Regions from separate parts of the Pseudoalteromonas sp. 1181_04 genome, predicted to be linked through region 2. Evidence: riboswitches for the same ligand, from Rfam matches in the RefSeq annotation. Region 2 holds a riboswitch; the other holds the start of a gene.
The links. A riboswitch is a leader RNA that binds a small molecule or an ion and turns the genes downstream of it on or off. The one in region 2 is predicted to bind lysine.

Region 1 (8,101 bases), on a different contig from region 2:
CCATTTCGTCGCCCCATGGAACGTGCTTTTTATCTAAATAATTAACCCAAAAAATTTCAGGCTCATAGTTGGTCTCACGAAATGGTGAGGAACTTTCTTTGTTATAAAGCTGCCAATATGACTGTAATGTAAAGGCAAAAAATATAGCCTGGTCTTCATCAGAAAAATCATCGAAAATAGGTACCTTAATTGAAAGCTGATATTTTGTTTCTAAGTTATCGAGTGGTTCATCTTGTTTTTCACCGGTTAGTTCGTCATACGCTTCAAACGAGCTATTGTTTGGGTGGGATACATAAGAAACAGGTAAAATGTAGTTACGTTTGTGTGGGGTAATAACATTACGGTTTTCTTTACTTACTTCTTCGCGTGCTTGGCGCTTATCGAGTGCGGTAAGTTGTTTGCTTTCATCAAGTGATGAGCATTTTTCACGCAGTTGTGCTAGCGTCATCTCGCCAGCCCCGCCAATTGCCTCATTTAAAATACATTGCTTTACTAGCTCGACATCATCATCTTGCTCGTTGGTTTTTGCTGTTGATTCTGATTGTGCGAATGCAGAGCTTGATAATAGTGCAGTAAATAGGATCCCATAGTGCCAAGTCATTATTATTCCTTTGATAAAATCAAATAGAGAGTAGCTATTGTGTTTTTCGTAAATGAGAATAGGCTAATTTCAGTATCATAAAACGACTAAGATACCTATCCCATACATTTATCCAGCATTTACTTTAACTGAATATCAGTGAATTGTTACTGAACTTAGTTGATTGTGGCGCTTTTTGCCCATAAATACAAAGAAAAAGCGGCCGAAGCCGCTTGTTCAATGCACTTTTTCCAATTGGATAGTCGTGCTCTCACGCAATGAGAAGGGTTGAGCTTGATATAAAAATTAAAGCTCAAATACGTTAGTAAAGAATTTATATAGTTCGGTGCCTTGGTTTACGCTTGCTGAAGCAAAATGCAAAATCGCGATGGCGTCACAATCAAGTGTTAGGGTTTGTAATGGTTGCTCTGCTAGGTAGCGCTCCATTCGCAATACTCTAGCAATCGGCTCGCCAGCTTTGATATGGCCGCCAAGTGGCGCTATATACTCAACCATGCCGCCCATAGGTGCATAGTAAGCAAGGTAATCATTTAAATCACAGCCGTAGCGCTTCATTACTTTTGGCTGATAGGGGGCATCAACGAATACCTGCTTGTGATTTAGGTAACTTAAAATACTATTAGCATCATCAAGGGCCGCAGTTAAATCGATTTTTTCTTGGCTGCCGAGTTCGACCGTAAAAGCTTCAACCTGCACTTTAAACTCACGCCCTTGTTGAGCTAATGCCTCGGTTAATTGCCACCATGGGCAAAAACTTGCTTCATCCATTGCTCCTGCAAAATCATTAGGGATGATTAATACATGAGGAATATTAAAGTAGTTGGCACTGGCCTTGGCATAATCTGGGCAATATAAATGCTGACTCGAAATGGGGCCTGTGTGTAAGTCGAGCACGATATCAGCTTGGTGTGCCAACTTTTGCAAGTTAAGTGCAATGCGTTTGCCTGTAGTTAGGCGATAAGCTGGACCGCTGAGTTGTTGGTCTACTTCATCAATCAGTGCGGCTTTAAACGCACTTTTTAAGGTTTGCTCATCGGCATCACTATATTGCTCAGCAAATTGGCTCGCGAGCTTACTATTACAGTGATACATGCGGTTCCAGTTGGTGCCGGTGATTGGATCAAAACGACCAAGGGTAAATTCCCCCGATTTTTGATTGCAACCAATTGGGTTCGCGTAAGGCACTAGGGTGATATCGCCTTTGAGTTCAAGGTGCTTAAGCTGCTCAAGTAATTGGTAAATAACCGCATTGCCTTGTACTTCTGCACCGTGCATATTAGCTTGCACATACACACTTGGCCCAGTGCCATCGCCTTTTAAACGATAGACAGGAATTGTGAGCGGTAGGCCGTTGGCAACTTCACCAACTACTATGTTTTCTTGGCTTATAGCTTTAGTCGTACTCATCTCAATTACCTTAAGTAGTAGCTGGCATCTTCAGCTGTGCGAATACAGTTAAGCTCGCCATTTTGTAATGTGTATTCAGCTGCTAGCTCATGACATAAAAAATACGGCATACTTTCGGTAAAGCCGTACGCGCCACATTGGCTAAACACCAACCAGTCTTGCTCATTTAAATCACTAGGTAATTGATGTTCACCTAAGCAATCAAGTGCTGTACATAATGGCCCATATAAGCTCATAGTTTGGTATGCAGCAGTTGAGTCTCGTAATAATCGTGCTGGGAAATCTTGGCTGGTGACTGCAGGGCGCAATAAATGATTAATACCGCCGCTTAAGATCACTTGTTGTTGGGCATAGTTAAGTTTTCGCTCAACGACAGGCGTTGCGTAATGACCGCATTCGCCCACAGCATAACGGCCAAGCTCCATCCAGAGTTCTTGTACGCCTGCGGCATGTTTAATGTTAGCTAATGCATCAATGAGCGCATCCCAACTTAAGGTTGGTGCATCAAGAGTGTAAGGAATACCTAAACCACCGCCTAAGTCGAGTACTTTTAAGTGAATACCTAAATCGTTGGCAAGCTTTGTTAACGGCGTAATCATTTGTGTCCACAGCTCAGCGAGTTTGTCGCTGCTAAGCATGTTGCCCCACTGAAAAATATGCAGACCGTCAAAATTAAGCGCTGGGTAGTCGCTAGTATTTAGCGCTTGCCATTCATCGCAACCTAAACCAAATGGAGTAAGGCTATCGCCACCAAGTGGGTTTTTTTCCCCTTCAGGCCAGCGTAATTGCACTCGCAGTAATACCTGTAACTGACAGTTTTGTAAGCTTGCTTGCTCGTTAAGCCAGCGTACTTGATTAAGGCTTTCGGCAACAAAGGTACGTACGCCGCGCGCAATAAAGTGTTTAATTTGTTTTGGGCTTTTGGCTGGCCCTGTATTGAGCACGCGCTCGCTGTTAATACCTTGAGCAAGTACTTGCTCAAGTTCGCCCTTACTTGCCACATCAAAGTTAAAACCCGCGTTATCTAAGCTTTGAATGACTTTAGATAATGGGTTAGCTTTTACGGCATACCACAGTTTTACCTCAGTTTGCGTCACTAACCGCGTTAAGTGTGCGTTTAATGTATCAAGGTCGTAAATAAAAAAGGGTGTATCAAGCGCAGTTGATAGCTCATCAATGGCGGTTTTAACTGGCGTGCTCAAAAAGCTCATTAACGTAAAACCTCTTCAAGCAGCAATGATGCATCACTTTGTTCATCACGGTATTTTACAATTAATGCACACGACATACTTAATCCTTGCTCGCGGGCCCAAGTATTAGAAGCTGGGCGAGAACCTGGAATAACAATCGCGTATTCAGGAATAGGCTCGCCTTTAGCCAGCTGGCGCTCATTAACACAGTCATAAACAGGAATAGTTGCTGATAAGCGTACACCTGGTGCGAGCACCGCGCCTTTTTTCACTACTACGCCTTCAACAATCACGCAACCTGCACCGATGAATGCATCGTCTTCTATCACCACCGGGTTTGCACCAATAGGTTCAAGTACACCGCCTAGTTGTACAGCAGCGCTTAAATGTACATTTTTACCTACTTGCGCACACGACCCCACTAACGCGTGGCTATCAACCATAGTGCCTTCGTCGATAAAGGCACCAATGTTTACATATGCTGGTGGCATAATAATCGTGCCCTTAGCAACGTGTGCGCCACGGCGAACGCTTGAGCCACCAGGTACCATACGCACTCCAGCATCGGCTGCAAAACCTTGTGGTGCTAAATTGTGTTTATCAACAAAGCCACCTGGAAATTCGGTATTAGTGCCATTTTTAAACGCTTCTAAAATACCTTGTTTTACCAGAACGTTAGCATGCCATTGGCCGTTGTCGTCTTGTGTTGCTGCGCGCACTGCGCCCGATTCTAAATTATTTAGTAGTTCTAACCAGCTCATTATAAAAACCTGTATTTAATGCCAAGATAAAATGGTGTTGTTTGCGTTGTTAATACAATCAGTTTGCGTTAACTCAAGATGCGTCAAAGGTGGACGTAAGTACGGGCTGTTAATTCGCCCTTGTAAATGCATCAATACTTTGACGGGGATAGGGTTTGCGACAGCAAACAAGCTTTGAATGGCTTGTGACCAGTCGGCAAATAAATTGGGGTGTTGACCGCTGAGACTTCGTTTTACAAACTCATGGGTTTGCACAGGCCATGCATTAGCAGCCACAGAGACTAAACCTTTTGCGCCAGCCTGGGCAAAGTAAGGCATCAGTGCATCGTCACCGCTAAAAATAGCTAAATTAGGTGCGACTTTTCTAAAACCTTCAAATTTAGCAATGTCGCCACTGGCTTCTTTGAGTGCCCACAAGTTTTTATGGTCTTTCAAGTTGCTAATTACGGCCGATGGAATATCAACAGCACTGCGCCCTGGTACGTTATAAAGCATGCAAGGATGTTTACTGGTATTAAGTAAGCTTTCAAACCAATGTGTTTGGCCTACCACGCCGGGCTTAGCGTATAGGGGAGTGCCCAGTAAATAGCTATGAATGGGTAACTGATTACAGTATTCAACCCAGGCAAGTTGTTGCTTTAGATTTATACCGCCTACTGCAACCATCAGCGGTACTGTTGGCATTAATTGGCACACGTGTTCAACAATCGCTTGTTGCTCTTTGAGTGTTAGTGCGAGGCCTTCGCCGGTGCTACCAAGTAATAAAATACCATTGTTAGCCACTTGCTGCTGTGCAACTAACTGATCAAGAGTGGCATAGTCGACTTCACCAGCGTCAGTAAATGGCGTGACGAGTGCCGTCCACAAAGGGTAGTCATTTAAATTGAAGTTATTGATCATCTCTCACGAACTTATAAGTGATTCGAGGAGTTAATAAGCTTTTATGATTGGAGCCACATTAACGTCGTTCGAACTAATAATTCGAAGAGCGAATGGGCTTAATATAATAGGGCGCTATGGCCTTATTACGCTAAGACCAGAAGCTCTCCACCAAATATTTTAACAGCCAAGCTGTTATTGGTGACAGTCGCTGGGATTCAACCCAGTCGCCCGAAGTAAAACTTCACAAAAAGTGTTACTTCTCGGCGTTAATTCCCCTCACGTATGATCACTGGAGTGTGTGCTCCTCACATACGTTACCTGAATAACGCACCTCTTCTAGCCCATGGTGTAAGTTTTATCGTTTAAAACTCACACCTTTAATAGGGGTAATGCGAAAGATTAAAGCATTTTAGCCGTCTAGGTGTCAAGGCTGGATATTTTTAAGTTTATTTTTAGCTGCAATGTGCTCCTGACATTTTTTTACAACGTAAATAGCGTTACAGTAAGCGTAATAACAAGCAGTGGTAGTGAGTAATGGAAAAATTTCAAGATATATATCAACGAGCGGCACAGCGAAAAGGTAGCGAAGTAATGTTACAGCAATTACTTGTTGCCCCTCAAAATGCAAAGCAATTAACTGCTTTACCTGATGATGCATGGCTTGAAGAGTTTACCCGCAAAATTTTTCAAAGTGGTTTTTATTGGTCAGTGATCAACAATAAATGGCCAGGTTTTCGGGAAGTATTTTGGGATTTTAGTGTGGCTAAATTATTAATGATGCCGCCAGATATGCTTGAGCAAAAAGCCACCGATGAGCGAATCGTTCGTAACTTTAAAAAAGTGCAAACGATCCCAGAAAATGCGTATATGATCCATGAAGTGGCAAGTGAACATGGCAGTTTTAGTCAGTTTATTGCAGATTGGCCGAGCGACGATATTATTGGTTTGTGGGGGTATTTAAAAAAGCATGGGGCGCGTTTAGGTGGTAACACCGGCCCTTATGCATTGCGAATCTTAGGGAAAGACACTTTTTTATTATCGCGTGATGTAGAAAGTTATCTCCGTGCTCATAAAATAATTGATGGCGGTTTACAAACTAAAAAGTCACTTGCCAGCGCTCAACATTTTTTTAATGAATTGCAGCAACAAAGCGGATTAAGCCTACAAGAGCTCAGTCTGTTAGTTGCATACAGCGTGGGCGATAATCGCGTTGGTATACAAACAACCCAAGCCTAAGGAATACTATGAAATTAGTTGCTCGTTACACCCAGATTGCTGATGATTTTGCTGTGGCGGATCAGCCAAGTGCTGTTATTGCTCCAAACTTACTGCTGTGGAACGATACGTTAGCTAGGCAGCTTAATATTGAGGTTGCCACATCAGAACGTGCGGTAATTTTTTCTGGTAATCTTAATAACAGCGATGTTGCTGCTGTGGCATTAGGTTACTCAGGGCATCAATTTGGACATTTTTCACCGCGTTTAGGTGATGGGCGGGCACATTTATTAGGGGCTGTCACTGATCAGCAGCAACAGCTTTGGGACATTCAACTCAAAGGTTCTGGTGCTACGCCATTTTCACGTGGAGGTGATGGCCGTTGTGCGATCGGTCCTGCGGTACGTGAATATATAATGAGTGAGGCAATGCACGGGCTTGGCATAGCGACGACACGTTGTTTGGCAGTTGTTGCCAGTGGTGAAACAGTTTACCGTCAACCACCACAACAAGGAGCCATTGTTACCCGCGTTGCTAGTAGTCATATACGTGTCGGTTCGTTTCAGTATTTAGCTGCGCAAGGTGACGAGACTGGTTTAAAAGCCTTAGCTGATTTAGCTATTGAGCGTCATTATCCTGAGATAAAGTCTACGGGCTCTGCGCGTTATTTGGCATTTTTAAGTGCGGTAATTGAAAAGCAAGTTAGCCTGATTGTTAGCTGGATGCGGGTTGGTTTTATTCATGGAGTAATGAATACTGATAATACGCTCGTCAGTGGTGAGACCATCGATTATGGCCCTTGTGCAATGATGAATCAGTTTGATTTTGATACTGTATTTAGTTCTATTGATCGCCAAGGTCGCTATGCTTTTGGCAATCAACCTAATATTGCTAATTGGAATTGTGCACGTTTAGCTGAAAGTTTAATTCCTTTAATTAGCGATGACGAAGAGCAGGCTGTTGAGCTATTAAGCCCATTAATAAATGGTTTTGCTGAGCAGTTTCATCAAGCCTTTACACAGATGTGGGCGAAAAAACTGGGCTTTGATGGTCATCAAGATGGCGATGCTGAATTAGTATCCGAGTTATTAACTTTACTGAAAACCCATCAGCTTGATTACACCAATACTTTTGACTCCTTAACAGAATCATTGCAAGGTCAGACTGCCATTCCGAGTGACTTGGCTGGTTGGTCTATTAAGTGGTTAGCCAGAACAAATACGCAAAGCTATCAGCTGATGCGCCAAGCCAACCCACGCTTGATCCCGCGTAATCATATTGTTGAAAGCATAATACAGCAGTATGAAAGTACTGGTGAAAGCAGCATGTTAGATGAATATTTAACGGCCTTGAGGTCGCCTTACCAATTGTTGGCAAGCCCTGCATTTTGGTACTCCCCGCCTGTTGATGGGGATACTAATTACCAAACATTCTGCGGAACATAATAACGCAGTGCTGATTGTTAGGCGTATTGTTCGTAAATTGAGCGATGACTAATGAATTGATGTGACTTATACATCCAGATCTTTAGTTAAAAGCTGTTATTTATTAATAATTATAAGAAATAAATATGCTTAACTACTTGTTGATTTAAAATTAACCAATATAATGCACTCATTAGCTTAAGCATTTAAATTATTAAAGCCAAAGATATTAGAAACGTTGTGGCTGAAATTGCAGTGATAGCAATTACAATGCTGACAATCGATAGATGTGCAAGTTAGGTAAAGTTTTTTATCTGAACTATAATGTAGGGCGCTTTATTTTAATAAATAGTTAAATTGCAAAATATGCATTTAAATATTTTCGTTAAGTAATGATTAACTAAAGATACGGTACTCTATGGTTAAACTTATTGAGCTAGGGTCTCTTAGCTACAATTTTAATTGTGAAAATGGGAAGGAAACAATGAAATTAAAATCACTTACTATTGCTTTAGCACTAGCTGCAACTAGCGCTTCAAGTTTCGCTGCTGAAAAAGAAGGTTTCTTTATCGGTGCTTTTGGCGATTATTACGATGCTTCATGGGAAAATGTCCGTGGAAG
Region 2 (8,101 bases):
ATGATTGCACCGCATTATTAGCTTTTGCTTGTTCTACAATATTTAAAATGGCATTTTCGTTGTGGGCAAATAGTTTCATTATTTTACGCACCCGATCATCCATAATGCGGCTAAAACGGCGCATCTCGTCGTAGTCTTCAATACTACCGGCATTGTCTAAACGGTTACCCAAACGGGCTAAATCTTCAACCAGCACGCTAATTTCTTGCGCCAAGCCTAAATGTTCTTCCTGCAATAAAAAAGTGGCAAAATCTGCAATTGCACGGTTAATTTCAAGTTGTGACGATTTAGCCAAGGGAATAATAATATCTTGGTTTAAAAGGCGGTTGGTTTCTTTGTAAATGCGCTCATTTGACCACGTAGGTTGTTTTTGTTTGATCGCATTTTGCACGTCTTTTAGGCTGAAATCAGCCATTTTAAAACGTTTAAATAGCAGCTCTAACATTCCCCAGTGCTCTGTTAGGGTATTTAGCAACTTTTTAGCTGGGATCATAAAACTCCAAAAATCCTAATTTATCTTGTAAAGCCGGCTTGTTAGGCCTCAGCGATTAGTCGTAGAAAAGCAAATTGACAATAGTTTTACACATTCTTTGGTGCTAGACTGCGCGCCGTGTCGTCCTGCGGCTCATAACATACAATTTTTACATTTTTATAAAGGTTGTTCAAACACCATGGTAACTGCAATTATCCTAACCCTGATAACGCTAGCATTCGTGCTCATCGTTATAGAGGATATTATCCATGTAAACAAGGCCAAAACCACGCTTTTCTTTGGTACTTTATGCTGGATTATCTTATTTATCTCGCCGCTTCACGGGCAAAGCCCCGAAAACGTACAACATCAACTTGACCACAATATTTTAGAGATTGCCACACTGTGGTTGTTTTTAATGGCTGCAATGACCTTTGTAGCCTATTTGAACTCCAAAGGTTTTATCCAAAATATTGTGCATAAGATAATGCCCAGTGCTATTAGCGAACGCAAACTGATGTTTTTGATTGGCGGGTTCTCCTTCTTATTTTCGTCGATTTCAGACAATATCACAGCCACATTAATTTCCCTTGCGGTGGTTATGTCGTTAAAACTCGATCCGAAAAAGCTAATTAAATACGCTACGCTTATCATCTTTAGTGTGAACTCGGGCGGAGTGTCGTTAATTACCGGTGATGTTACTACCTTGATGATTTTCCTTGATGACAAAGTTACCATTGGTCACTTGCTATTGTTGGTTGTGCCTGCGTTATTTAGCGTGGCGCTATTGGCCATTATGCTGTCATTTGGGCTCAACGGCCAAGTTGAGTTTACCAAACAAGAGGACCGTCGCATTGAGAAAACAGATATCACTATTGCAGTGATTTTCTTATCAACGATTGTCGGGACATTAACGTTAAGCGTGCTTTATCATGTGCCGCCTTTGTTAACTTTCTTATTTGGTTTGTCGTTGATGTTTTTAGTAGCGCAATTTTTAATGCGCAAAAAAGATGTGAATAAAAAAATCATCGATTATATTCGCGAAATAGAATACGACACCTTGCTGTTCTTCGTTGGCGTATTATTACTTGTAGGCGCCCTGAAAGAAGTCGGTATGCTCAGTAAGTTCACTCACCTTTACGAGTTAATGCCAGCACAATACGCTAATTATTTAATGGGTATATTATCAGCTGCGGTTGACAACGTACCACTAACGGCTGCGTTACTTAAAGCTGAAATAGTGATGAGTCCACAACAATGGTTGTCGTTTACGTATGCAACTGGGGTGGGGGGGTCCATGCTTATTATTGGCTCGGCTGCCGGTATTATCGCTATGAGTAAAGTAAAAGCGCTTACCTTTATGAGTTATTTACGTATGTCGGTGTATTTATTAATCGCTTATACAATTGGTTATATGGGATCGTATTTAGCAGGTAGTTTTATTTAATTGCTTTTATTATTTAAAACAACTTGACAGCTAGACGTCTAAACGATAACTTTCAAAGCCCGCTTAATAGCGGGTTTTGTTATTTAATTGCTAATAATTTACGTAATTAATCTAACATTCAGAAGAGGTGCGGTACTTAGGTACTTAATGTTAGGCGACGTATGCCTGTAATCATTAAGGAGGGAAGTACTCGCCGAGGAAAGCAACTGGACGTCACAGTGGTTTTTCGGTTTATGGGGCTGAATCCTCAAAACTGTCACCAATTAGGTGGAGAGCTTCTGGCAGTGGACTTTTCTTATCGAGCACCCCCTTGCCAAGTTCTTCTTGTTTTATCGTGGTATGAATGCCACAAAAGGAGACGACATGAATACCCAATTAGCTGCAACTAACTTGCAACAGTCAGCACAAAATCAAAAATCAGACTACGTAGTCGCAAAGTTCGGTGGCACCAGTGTGGCTAACTTTGAAGCGATGAGCCGTTGCAGTGAAATTATTGTAGCCGATAACAACGTACGAGTAGTGGCCGTAAGTGCCAGCGCAGGAGTGACTAATCACCTTGTGACCTTATGTAAAAAAGATTTATCAGCAGATGAGCGCAATGAGAACATTGCTGGCGTTATTGCTATTCAAGAAGCTATTTTAAATGAGCTGTCATTGGATGCTGATTTAGCTCATGGCTTTGATGAAACCATTAAAGCTTTTAAGTCACTTGCCAGTGAGCCACTAAAATCAAAGCAACAACATGATGAGTTATTGAGCTTTGGTGAGCGTTTATCATCCTATTTATTTACTCAGGTACTGCGTTTAAATGGCTTAAATGCGGTGCGTTTTGATGTGCGACAGGTATTAAAAACCGACAGCCAGTTTTCTAAAGCAACCCCAGATGTAGCTGCAACAGCAATGGCCGCAAAAGAGCATTTAATTCCGTTATTAGCTGAACAGGTTATTGTAACTCAAGGCTTTATAGGCAGTGACGCGCATGGTCAAACTACCACACTTGGTCGTGGTGGTTCAGATTACAGTGCGGCATTACTGGCCGAAGCTATAAACGCTAAAAGCGTGCACATTTGGACTGATGTCGTGGGCATTTTTAGCACCGATCCGCGCTTATGTGCTAAGGCTACGCCGATTGCGCGTTTAAGTTTTGATGAAGCGGCCGAAATGGCTACCTTTGGGGCGAAAGTATTACATCCGGCAACTATCTTACCTGCGAGCCGCAGCCATATTAGTGTGTTTGTTGGTTCTAGCCGTGAGCCTGAACGTGGTGGTACCTGGATCGAACGTGAGAAATCACAAATCCCCGGAATTCGTGCTGTCACGCAGCGTAAAAATCAAATATTGTTAACCTTAAAAAGCCCCGAAATGCTTTTGGCTAGTGGTTTTTTAGCCCACGTGTTTACAATTTTAAGTGAGTTTAATATCTCGGTTGATTTGGTAACTACCTCAGAGATAAGTGTTGCAATTACTTTAGATAATGCGCCAAATGCCTCGCGTCCTGAGCTTGATCAAGAATGCCTTGATAAGTTAGCGGAGTTTTGCCACGTGTCGGTTGAGAACAACTTAACCTTAGTGGCATTAATTGGTTCACAAATTCAATTACGTCAGCAAGAAATTAACTTAATGAATGTATTAAGCGATTTTAATATTCGCTTAATTTGTCATGGCGCAAGTAAACATAACCTGTGCTTTTTAGTGGAGCAGAGCGAGTCAGACTTTGTTGTGCAAGCGATCCACAGCCGTTTATTAGAAGTTCAAAACGCCGCGTAATTGGGCGGTAGAATTTACCACAGAGCACTGCCAGACAGTGCTCTTGTCACTTACCACACTGATATCAAACTCATGATATTGACAACTCAGCGCTGTTAAATTTGCTCGCTCAAGTTCAGTAAATACATTGGGGCTGAGTAATTTTGCAATTGGTTGGCTGGTGGCTTTGGCAAGTGCTTCTTTTAAGGTCCATATTCTAAAAAATCGTTCTGCGCTTTGCTGATCTTGCGTTATTAAATTTACCTCATCAAGATGATAAAAATGCTTAGCGAGCTTTGCAAATGGGCGCTTCAGGTTTATTTTTTCAATATCAAAACCAAATTCAATTCGTTCTACATTTAATGCAGCACCGACAAAACCATTAGAGTGGGATAAACAACTACGCAATACAGTGTCACTGTCAGTTATATGTAGCAGTAATTTACTGCTTTGCTGGTCAAATTCAGAGCTAATATGGTTATTTGCTAGATCACGAAATTGTGGCATCGTTTGTTTTACCAAATACTTAAGCAGTAGCCGAGTGGCTAAATATTCTTGCTTGGCTTTGTAACTTTTTCTACGGGTGATCACCGTCAGTTCAAATGGGCTTAATAGTGCGTTTAAATCGAATTCATCAACATTTAACTGCTGGGCATCAAATAATAAAATAGTATTCGCATTGAATGGCTGCACGCTGTGTTTGGTGATAACGAGTTGCTGTTGAAAAAATAATGCAGGCATAAAATCCACAATTAAAGTGATAAAAGAACAAACATGTTTATATTTTGTGCGGTTGTGCGCTGGTTAATTAAGCCAAGGCAAATTTATTACTCTGTGAGAGTTAAATATGGTTTAATTCACAATAATGAAAAATAATAACAGATTTGTAGATGTATGGCACAATTGCGTGATGGTTTTCAAAGCCGCCTTGGCTTTGTTTTAGCAGCTTCTGGCGCTGCAGTTGGATTAGGTAATATTTGGGGATTTCCCACGCAAGCGGCAAATCATGGCGGCGGCGCGTTTTTACTAGTCTATTTTATAGTTATCTTTTTTTTAGCCTTGCCAGCTTTATACACTGAGTTGTACTTAGGCCATAAAGCGCAAGCTAATCCGGTTAAAGCACTTAGACAAGCATGGCAAGAGCAAGCACCGCAAGTAGGCGCTGCTGCTGGTTATTTAGGTTTAGCCGGTGCGATTGTGATGCTGAGCTTTTACTCAATTGTTGCAGGTTGGATGCTTGCTTATGCCCTTGAACCCATTGCTAGCTTTTTTGGATTTACCACCGTCAGTACGTTTTTGCACACGGATTCGATGGCGCGTAATTTTGTATTTACACCACTGATGCTGATCCTCACTGCGAGTATTATTCTCAAAGGTGTTAAATCTGGCATAGAAACATGGTCGCGACGGTTAATGCCGATGCTATTGGTGTTACTCGTTGTGCTAATTGCTTATATAGCCACGCTTGATGGCGCAAGTGAAGGCTTTGCTGCGTATTTAGTGCCAGACTTTAGCCAAATACTCGACCCAGGTTTAATTATTGCGGCAATGGGACAGGCGTTCTTTTCACTGTCACTGGGTGTCGGTTGTATGATGATTTATGGCTCGTACTTGCAGCCTGATGCTAATTTGCCGCGGTTAACCGCGTCGGTAGCGTTACTTGATACAGGGGTTGCCTTTTTAGCGGGTTTATTAATTATTCCTGCAATTTACGTGGCGCAGCACAATGGCGTGCAAGTATTTAGTGATGGAAAATTAGTGGGAGAAGGGCAACTAATTTTCGCAATTCTACCGCAGTTATTTAATACTATGGGCGAAATTGGCTTATTGGTTGGTTTACTGTTTTTTGTACTTATGTCGATTGCATCGCTCACATCGACTATTTCATCCACTGAAATTCCAGTGGCTTTTTTAGTTGAAAACCATCAAGTAGAGCGTAAAAAAGCGACGTTTTTAGTGAGCTTAACGGTTTTAGCCGCGTCATCGTTGATTATTTTCAATTTTGATTGGCTATTTGGTTTAGTGATCATGGTACTGACTCAGTATCAATTACCGCTTATGGGCTTATTTTACTTTATCACTGTAGGGTGGTTGTGGCGCCGTGGTAATCAATTAAATGAGGCTGCAAGTGGCATGCGTTATTGGTTTGCTCAGTACATACGTTATGTGTGTCCGATACTGATGACCGCCGTGTTCGCTAATGTCGCGTTTGGTTGATAATTTAGCTTTCAGTTTTTTAGTTTTAATTGTTAATATATAGTGTTGTACCAATCGTTTTAAGTTACTGACCATTTATAGCGACAGATAAATGGTTAAATATTTAAGTCGATTGGTATTATATCCAGGGAGGAATTATGAACATAGATGTTAAAGTCCCCACGCTTCCAGACTCAATAAACACAGCAGATATCGCTAAACTTTATGTTAGTGAAGGCCAACTCGTTTATGCCGGTGATGTGTTATTTGATGTTGAAACTGAAAAAGTTGTTTTAGAAATAATGGCCGACTGCAGTGGCATTATTGAGAATATAACGATTGCAAATGGCGACCATGTTAATCCTGAACAGGTTGTAATGACTTTGCAGCAGCTTGCAGACAGCGAACTGCCAGCAAGACCAACAGCTCAACAGCCTCAACCGCGAGTAAACGACTCAGAAAATGACGTTATTGTTTCTCCTTGGTTGAGTAAACTAAATAAAAGTTTAATTATTGCTCTAGCAGTCGGCGCTTTAGCCATCCTTTTTGTGCTGGGTAAATAGCTAAGATGACCAATTATGTAAACCACCCAAGATATGGCAGCGAGCCAATCCTCTCTGGTAATAGTTATACAAAGCAAGAAATCGAGAATGCCTTTTGGTGGTATAAAAGTGTTCGCTACTTTCCTGAGACGGCAATCCCCGCAGTTATCGAAAAACAATGTGACAGTTTATATCCAAGGCAACTCTATGTTGATATAGAAGAGCAATGTGTCGATTGTCATAGAGCGTTTATATTTTTTGCTAAAGAGCAGCAATATTGGTTTGAAGAATTAAAGTTTTGGATTGATGCACATGCGATCAAGTGCTTTGAATGCAGAAAGAAAAGCCGTGCAATAAACCAGTTGCAAATTATCTATGCAAACTTAATCATTAAAGAGCATATAACGCTTGAGGAAACTCAATTGCTCAAGTCCAGCGCGCAGCAACTTTTTGAGTCAGGAGTTATTAAGAAGATTAATAAAGTGAATGCTATCCGTAAAATGTAAGTAGACGTACTTAAGAGACCTATGTGATTACATCTTAACTTGATTTGTCAGAACCGATAAATAGGACTCAATCAAGTCTGACTGTCACAGATGTGCCAAAATCAGACCTTCAGGCGTAACTCGTTTCTGCCCCAAAATGAGTTAACGCAAATACTCTAAAGGTTTGTTTTGAGCAAAAGCGGTCATTGAGATTGGATAAATATAGTCGTTAATTGATTGGTTGACTGCTCTTTGCGCATATATTCATGAAAATGTGGGCTGAGAGCATATTGCTTCATTTAACTTTACCTAAAAATTTCTGAAAAATTAGTGATGTAATACCTTAGGTTATTTGTTAAAACTATATGAGGTAGATAAATGAGCGTGACGTCGTAAGAAATATGCGCGATGTTCGCACTATTAAATTATGGTTTTAAGGTAAAGTATGGAAACTGGAAAACGTATAGAGTACTACGAGAAAATATACCTTTTTGAGGTCGAACGTCGTGAAAAACTGAATGCTCGGCTTAATGTACCTATGGCTGCTATAGTTGCTTTGTTAGGATTTATTTCGTACTTACTAAATGTAAATTTCCTAAATACTTCTGTTTGTCTAAAAAGCATTTTCTTTTTACTTATTGCTTTATCACTTATTTCAATATTATTGTCTTGTTATCATTTCAAAAATTGTTGGTCGGGCTTAATAGATCGCTTTATGCCTACGACAGAAGAAATCGAAGCTTATCATGTTAAATTAGAAGAAAACTATAAAGAGTACGATGGAAAAGATAACCTTGCAGATCAGTATTTTAATCAGTTTCTACTTGAAAGTTACTCTGAATATGCGAGTTACAATTCAAAAAATAATGACTATAGATCTACACAACTTTATAAAGCTGTAAGGTCGATTACATTTGCACTATCCTTTTCATTTTTAGCAGCTTTGTGCTTTAAAATATCAGCGATACTTACTTAAGGGGACTCAGAATGACAATAGGTATTAATAAACAACCGCCTCCGCCTCCGCCACCACCGGGGCCAAGGTATGTGAGAAATAATGACAATCCACCGCCGCCAAAACCACCGACTAACAAAAAGCCATAACAAGATGCTAAACAAGGAAAAATTTAAGTAAGCTCGATTTTGCTTAATTTTTTCCTGTTAGTTTTGAGTTATGTAGCAAGAGGAAATATTCAAGTGGCAGAGTTAGATA

Region 1: linked by a shared signal. The riboswitch ahead of dapA (4-hydroxy-tetrahydrodipicolinate synthase) and the one ahead of lysC (lysine-sensitive aspartokinase 3) in region 2 are both predicted to bind lysine.

What each region holds. Positions count from the first base shown of each region.
Region 1 is NZ_VXCS01000004.1:107,055-115,155, forward strand. It holds gene FW757_RS04495 (phospholipase A) at 1-601, opposite strand, end outside; gene FW757_RS04500 (succinylglutamate desuccinylase/aspartoacylase family protein) at 887-2,008, opposite strand; gene FW757_RS04505 (PLP-dependent decarboxylase) at 2,014-3,219, opposite strand; gene FW757_RS04510 (2,3,4,5-tetrahydropyridine-2,6-dicarboxylate N-succinyltransferase) at 3,219-3,959, opposite strand; gene dapA (4-hydroxy-tetrahydrodipicolinate synthase) at 3,975-4,859, opposite strand; lysine riboswitch at 4,992-5,185, opposite strand; gene FW757_RS04520 (DNA-3-methyladenine glycosylase I) at 5,376-6,077, shown strand; gene FW757_RS04525 (protein adenylyltransferase SelO) at 6,086-7,501, shown strand; gene FW757_RS04530 (OmpA family protein) at 7,965-8,101, shown strand, end outside.
Region 2 is NZ_VXCS01000002.1:18,117-26,217, forward strand. It holds gene FW757_RS01475 (hypothetical protein) at 1-493, opposite strand, end outside; gene nhaD (sodium:proton antiporter NhaD) at 672-1,919, shown strand; lysine riboswitch at 2,034-2,205, shown strand; gene lysC (lysine-sensitive aspartokinase 3) at 2,283-3,686, shown strand; gene FW757_RS01490 (4'-phosphopantetheinyl transferase family protein) at 3,663-4,406, opposite strand; gene FW757_RS01495 (sodium-dependent transporter) at 4,560-5,882, shown strand; gene FW757_RS01500 (biotin/lipoyl-containing protein) at 6,020-6,424, shown strand; gene FW757_RS01505 (zinc-ribbon domain containing protein) at 6,430-6,909, shown strand; gene FW757_RS01510 (hypothetical protein) at 7,334-7,864, shown strand; gene FW757_RS01515 (SLATT domain-containing protein) at 8,086-8,101, shown strand, end outside.